DNA from 2 places in the Streptomyces sp. CA189 genome. Region 2 is predicted to be linked to the other one. Evidence: riboswitches for the same ligand, from Rfam matches in the RefSeq annotation. Region 2 holds a riboswitch; the other holds the start of a gene.
What was found. Region 2 has a riboswitch for S-adenosylmethionine ahead of AC061S_RS36125 (aminotransferase class V-fold PLP-dependent enzyme). Riboswitches for the same ligand answer to the same signal wherever they lie in the genome.
Positions count from the first base shown of each region.

Region 1 (3,369 bases), on a different contig from region 2:
CTGGACACGGCGAAAGATTGAAATAGGGTGAAAACCCAGAATATTCCAGGGCAACTCGGGCCGGACAAACTTCGCCAAGGACCCATAGCGCACTTGCATGTTGACTCAATGTCAACCCTGTCGCGGCCCGCTCATATGCGGCGGGCAAGAACAGCGGAGGGGACTTCCCCAACTCTACCGCGCCCAACCAAGCAGAATTGCCCCCTCCGTTTAGTAACGGAGGGGGCAATTCAGTTTCTACGAGCCGTTGGCTGCTCAGCAGCCGCCCGCGACAGCGGGGATGATCGAGATGCCGGCGCCGTCCGGAGTGGACGTCTGCAGCCCGCCCTCGAAGCGCACGTCGTCGTCGTTGACGTAGACGTTGACGAAACGGCGCAGCTTGCCCTGGTCGTCCAGGACGCGCGCGGCGATGCCGGGGTGGCTCGCCTCCAGGGACTGGATGACCTCTTCGAGGGTCGCGCCCTCGGCGGAGACCTCGGCCTGGCCGCCGGTGTAGGTGCGCAGGATGGTGGGGATGCGGACGTTGACGCTCATGGCGCTACTGCCTTTCCGGGGTGCAGGGAGAAGAGGATCAGGCCAGGTTGGCGGCGCGGAACGCGTCCAGGCTGGGGCGGATGGTGGCGGTCTGGCCGCTGTCGGCGGCCACCGCCTCCAGGGTCTTGAGGCCGTCACCGGTGTTCAGGATCACGGTGGTCAGCGTGGGGTCGAGCTGCCCGTTCTCGATGAGCTTCTTCGTCACGCCGACGGTCACGCCGCCCGCGGTCTCGGCGAAGATGCCCTCGGTCTGGGCGAGGATCTTGATGGCCTCGACGACCTGCTCGTCGTTGACGTCCTCGACGTAACCGCCGGTGCGGCGTGCGATGTCCAGGACGTACGGGCCGTCCGCCGGGTTGCCGATGGCCAGCGACTTGGCGATGGTGTTCGGCTTCTGCGGGCGGACCACCTCGTGACCGGCCTTGAAGGCGGTCGAGACGGGCGAGCAGCCCTCGGCCTGGGCACCGAAGATCTTGTATGGCTTGTCCTCGACGAGGCCGAGCTTGACGAGCTCCTGGAGACCCTTGTCGATCTTCGTGAGCTGCGAGCCGGACGCGATCGGGATGACGATCTGGTCGGGCAGCTGCCAGCCGAGCTGCTCGCAGATCTCGTACGCCAGGGTCTTGGAGCCCTCGCCGTAGTACGGGCGCAGGTTGACGTTGACGAAGCCCCAGCCCTCGCCCAGCGGGTCGCCGATGAGCTCGGAGCAGAAGCGGTTGACGTCGTCGTAGTTGCCCTCGATGCCGACCAGGTCGCCACCGTAGACACCGGCCATGACGACCTTGCCCTGCTCCAGGTCGTGCGGGATGAACACGCAGGAGCGGAAGCCGGCGCGGGCGGCCGCGGCGCCGACGGCGCCGGCCAGGTTGCCGGTGGAGGAGCAGGAGAGGGTGGTGAAGCCGAAGGCGCGGGCGGCCTCGACGGCGATGGCCACGACGCGGTCCTTGAAGGAGTGCGTCGGGTTGCCGGAGTCGTCCTTGACGTACAGCTTGCCGGTGACGCCGAGCTCCTTGGCCAGGTTGGCCGCGTCCACGAGCTTGGTGAAGCCGGGGTTCAGGCTCGGCTTGGAGGCCACGTCCGCCGGGACGGGCAGCAGCGGCGCGTAACGCCAGATGTTGTTCGGGCCGGCCTCGATGGCGGCGCGCAGGGCTTCCGGGTCGCCCAGCGGCAGGTCGTAGGCGACTTCGAGCGGTCCGAAGCACTCGGCGCAGGCGAAGATCGGGCCGAGCTCGAAGCGGGTACCGCACTCACGACAGGAAAGGCCGGTGGCGGGACCGAGATCGACAGAGGTGCTCGAAGCGGTGTTTTCAACGGTTTCGGCAGAGGTTGCGACAGACTGTGCAGCCATGATGGCGAGGCCCTTTCTCCTCATCTTCCCCATGGCGCACTTCGCCATGAGACGGAATTGGCACCTTCCCTAGCCGGGGACCTCGCTGGCGGCGCTGGAATGCGCGATCGCGAGAACCGACTGGAGGGTTGCCGGGGCTTCAACGGGCCGTGTCCCTCTGCCCCTCTGGATGAGCGGTATGGCACCGGCACACGCGCTCTATGGCGCGCCGGTGCGTTTGTACGCGGGCCCCCCGGCATGCGGTGGACCTTCGCGTTGTTCAAGACTGTAACCGAAGGCCCGGGTGGTTGAGACAGCCGTCCGAACCGCGAGATGGATCACATTTCGGTCCAAACCAGTGAAGAACCAGGGAGTGCTGAAGGTGCTGGAAGAGGTGGAGCGCTGGCTGGCAGACCGCTCCTGGTCAGCCGCCGACCGACCGCTCGGCCAGTTGCTTTCCGCCAAGCGGGCAGCGGGCACCACGGTGAGCGTGGTGCTGCCGGCGCTGAACGAGGAGGCGACGGTCGGCGAGATCGTCGAGGTGATCCGGCGCGAGCTGATCGAGGGCCTGCCGGTGCCCCTGGTGGACGAGCTCGTCGTGATCGACTCGGGTTCCACGGACCGCACCGCGGAGGTCGCGGCCAAGGCCGGGGCCCGGGTGGTGCACCGCGACGAGGTCCTGCCGCGGATCCCGGCGCTGCCCGGCAAGGGCGAGGTGCTGTGGCGCTCGCTGCTGGTCACCAGCGGTGACGTCGTCTGCTTCGTGGACGCCGATCTGCGCGATTTCTCGTCCACCTTCGTCTCCGGGATCGTCGGACCGCTGCTGACCGATCCGGACGTGCGGTTCGTCAAGGCGATGTACGACCGCCCCCTCGGCCCGGAGTTCGGCGGCCCGGAGTTCGGCGGCCCGGAGTTCGGCGGCCCGACCGCCCCGGCCTCCTCCAAGGCCCACGGCCAGGGCGGCCGGGTCACGGAGCTGGTGGCCCGCCCCCTGCTCAACCTCCACTGGCCGCAGCTGGCCGGCTTCGTCCAGCCGCTGGGCGGCGAGTACGCCGTGCGCCGCGAGCTGCTGGAGCGGCTGCCGTTCCCCGTGGGCTACGGGGTCGAGCTGGGCCTGCTGGTGGACGCGCTGCACACGGCCGGGCTGGACGCGCTGGCCCAGGTGGACGTGGGCGTCCGGCTGCACCGGCACCAGGACGGCCAGGCACTGGGGCGGATGGCCGCGGCGATCTACCGCACGGCGCTGGCGCGGCTCGCGCGCGGGCACCTCGTACGCCCCGAGCTGACGCAGTTCGAGCGCGGCCCGGAGGGGTTCGTACCGCACACCTACGCCGTGGACACCGAGGAGCGGCCGCCGATGCGGGACATCGAGGAGTACGCGCGCCGTCGCGTGGCGTAACGGCCGAATCGGACCCTATCGGTCTAATTTCCCTTTCATGGGGTTTATACGTTTCAGACATGTATGGGGAGCTGCCCTCGCGACGGCCGGGGGTGCGGCGCTGCTGTTC
Region 1 covers NZ_JBWJVM010000059.1:3,523-6,891, reverse strand. Annotated here, with positions in the region: gene AC061S_RS31940 (ubiquitin-like small modifier protein 1) at 256-534, opposite strand; gene thrC (threonine synthase) at 572-1,882, opposite strand; SAM riboswitch class I at 1,900-2,058, opposite strand; gene AC061S_RS31930 (glucosyl-3-phosphoglycerate synthase) at 2,244-3,260, shown strand; gene AC061S_RS31925 (DUF7927 domain-containing protein) at 3,298-3,369, shown strand, end outside.
Region 1: linked by a shared signal. The riboswitch ahead of thrC (threonine synthase) and the one ahead of AC061S_RS36125 (aminotransferase class V-fold PLP-dependent enzyme) in region 2 are both predicted to bind S-adenosylmethionine.

Region 2 (3,369 bases):
CGTGCCCACGCGTCGGGCCATGCGCCCCATGGTGGGCTGTACTCCGGTACCCAACTCGCGTTGCCCGGCAGCGGCTCACCGGTGACGCAGGCCCGCACGGTCGCTATCGGGTCCCAGTAGGTCACGCCCCGCAGCCTCTCAGACGGCCGGGACGCAGCGGCCCTCTTCGGTGCGGTACTGCCACTTGGCGCCGTCCGCGACGAGCTCCTTGACGGCGCGGACGAAGCGCTCCACGTGCTCGTCGGGGGTGCCGGCGCCGAAGCTGACGCGGATCGCGTTCAGGGACCGCTCCCCCGGGGCCGCCTCCGGGGCCCCGCACTCGCCCTGGGCCTGCGGCTCGCTGCCGAGGAGGGTGCGGACCAGCGGGTGGGCGCAGAACAGGCCGTCGCGGACGCCGATGCCGTACTCGGCGGAGAGCGCGGCGGCGAAGTGCGAGCTGTTCCAGCCGTCGACGACGAAGGAGATGACGCCGACGCGGGGGGCGTCGTCGCCGAAGAGGGACAGGACGCGGACCGCCGGAACCTCGGCGAGGCCTTCGCGGACCTTGGCGATGAGCCGCTGCTCGCGGGCGACGAGGTTCTCGAAGCCGGCTTCCTTCAGCGCCTTGCAGGCGGAGGCGATGGAGTAGACGCCGATCACGTTCGGGGAGCCGGCCTCGTGGCGGGCGGCGGTGGTGTGCCACTCGACGTCCACGCCGCCGTCCTCGCGGCGGGCCACCTTGCGGGAGGCGCCGCCGCCGGCGAGGTACGGCTCCGCCTCCTGCAGCCAGTCCGCGCGGCCGGCGAGCACGCCCGAGCCGAAGGGGGCGTAGAGCTTGTGACCGGAGAAGGCGACCCAGTCCACGTCGAGGTCCTGGACCGAGACGGGGTGGTGCGGGGCCAGCTGGGCGGCGTCCAGGACGATGCGGGCGCCGTGGGCGTGCGCGGCGGCGGCGAGTTCCTTGACGGGCCACAGCTCGCCGGTGACGTTGGAGGCTCCGGTGACGCAGACCAGCGCCGGGCCCTTGGGGTCTCCCCAGCTCGAAGAGCTAGGGGATGGGTCACGGTCGGCCAGGGCGCGCTCCAGGGTGGCGACGGCCTCGTCCGGGGTGCGGGGGGCGTTGAGGTAGGTGACCTGTGCGTTCGTCCACGGGAGCAGCGAGGCGTGGTGCTCGGTCTCGAAGACGAAGACCTGGCAGTCGGCTGGGAGCACGGCGGCGAGCAGGTTGAGGGAGTCGGTGGTGGACCGGGTGAAGATCACCTGATCGGAGGGGCGGCAGTCGAGGAACTCGGCGACCGTGACCCGGCTCTGCTCGAACAGGTCGGTGGAGAGCTGCGAGAGGTACCCGGCGCCGCGGTGGACGCTGCCGTAGTACGGGGCGTACGCGGCCACGTCGTCCCAGACCCGCTGCAGGGCGGGGGCGCTGGCCGCGTAGTCGAGGGCGGCGTAGGTGACCTCGCCGCCGGTGACGAGCGGCACGGTGACCTCGCGGCCGAGGACCGCCAGGGGCTCGGCACAGGCGGGGTCGACGGCGGCGGCAGCAGTGGTGGCGACGGCGTTCAGGGTTGCGGACATGGCGGTATCTCCCGGCAGGCAGGTGTGAATGGCTTCGGTGTGCCCGTACGCGGATACGGCGCTGCGGCCGTTCGGGGTACGGGAGTGCCCCGGAACGCGGATCGGCCACCGCACACAGATGTGCTGCCGCAGATGTACTGCGGGTACGCGGAAGTGACCCTGTTCGGAGGGGTGAAGAAGGGGCGGAGTCGCCCTATCGCATTCGCTTGCTCACGGAAAACGCTCCTCGAGAGACCAGGACCCCTGGCGTTCGAGGGATCCGCGCTTGCCGTAGACCTCACTGCCTACGACCTGGTCATCACCCGGGGCACCCCGCCACGGAAGGAGGGTTGCCGGACAGCAAGCCGGGGCCTAAACGCTGTCACTCGTGACCTGAGGAGCATCCTGCCACACGATCTTGCGAACGCAAGACCCCGGTCCACATGGCGGACCGGGGTCAGTGCTGGATCTTGGCCGGATCCCGTCGAACGGGGACGGGAACGGTGACCGGGACGGCTACGCGTTGCTCGCCGCCACCCAGCGTGCCAGCGCCTCGCGAGCCGATCCCGAGTCCACCGACTCCGCCGCCCGTACGACACCGGCGGCGAGCTGCTCCTCCAGGGTGCCCGGGCCCGGGTCCAGCGCGACCAGGGCCGCCGCCGAGTTCAGGAGCACCGCGTCGCGGACCGGGCCGGTCTCGCCGGCCAGCAGCCGGCGGGCCACGTCCGCGTTGAACGAGGCGTCCGCGCCGGCCAGCGCGGAGACGTCCACCAGCGAGATGCCGATGTCGCGCGGGTCGAAGCCCTGCTCCCTGACCTCGCCGTCACGGACCCACCAGACCCGGGAGGTCGCCGTGGTGGTGAGCTCGTCGAGCCCGTCGTCACCGCGGAAGACCAGTGCCGAGGAGCCCCGCTCCGCCAGGACTCCCGCGACGATCGGGGCCACCCGCGCGTCGGCCACACCGGTGGCCTGCGACCGGACCCGCGCCGGGTTGGTCAGCGGGCCGAGGAAGTTGAAGGTGGTCCGGATCCCGAGCTCCCGGCGGGCCGCCGCCACGTGCCGCAGCGCGGGGTGGAACTTGACCGCGAAGCAGAAGGTGATCCCGGCTTCCTCGGCCACCTCCACGACCCGCGCGGGGGTGAGGTCGAGGTTGACCCCCAGCTTCTCCAGGACGTCCGAGGAGCCGCTCGCGGAGGACGCGGCCCGGTTGCCGTGCTTGACGACCTTGGCACCCGTACCGGCCACCACGATGGCCGACATCGTGGAGATGTTGACCGTCTTGGCCCCGTCGCCGCCGGTGCCGACGATGTCCACCGTCCGGCCCGGCACCTCGATCAGGTTGGCGTGTTCGTACATGGCGCGGACCAGGCCGTTGATCTCGGCCACGGTCTCCCCCTTGGCCCGCAGCGCGACGGCGAATCCGGCGATCTGGGCGTCGGTGGCCTCCCCGCGCATGATCCGGTCCATGGCCCAGGCCGTGTCGTCGGCGCCGAGGTCCCGGCCGGACAGCAGGGCGTCCAGAACGCCCGGCCAACCGCGGGCCGCCACGCTGTCGCCGCCTGCCGGGGTCACCAGGTTCATGGTCCGCTCCTGCTGCTCGTGGGGGATTCCACGTCGAATGGGAAGGGCTTCAGCCTATCCAGCGCCGGGGACGGCAAAGAGCCCCGTCCAGACACTGGACGGGGCTCTCGCCGTGGCGACACCAGGACTGACCGAAATCAGTCCCTCAAGCAGTCATGCGTGGTGCGTACTGCGTGAATCGTGAAGCTGTGAAGCCGTGATGCGGGAGATCAGTGGTGGCCGTGGCCGCTCTGGATCTCCTTGTACTCCTCGACC
Region 2 covers NZ_JBWJVM010000076.1:24,395-27,763, reverse strand. Annotated here, with positions in the region: gene AC061S_RS36125 (aminotransferase class V-fold PLP-dependent enzyme) at 139-1,554, opposite strand; SAM riboswitch class IV at 1,811-1,927, opposite strand; gene trpD (anthranilate phosphoribosyltransferase) at 2,050-3,114, opposite strand; gene qcrB (cytochrome bc1 complex cytochrome b subunit) at 3,324-3,369, opposite strand, start outside.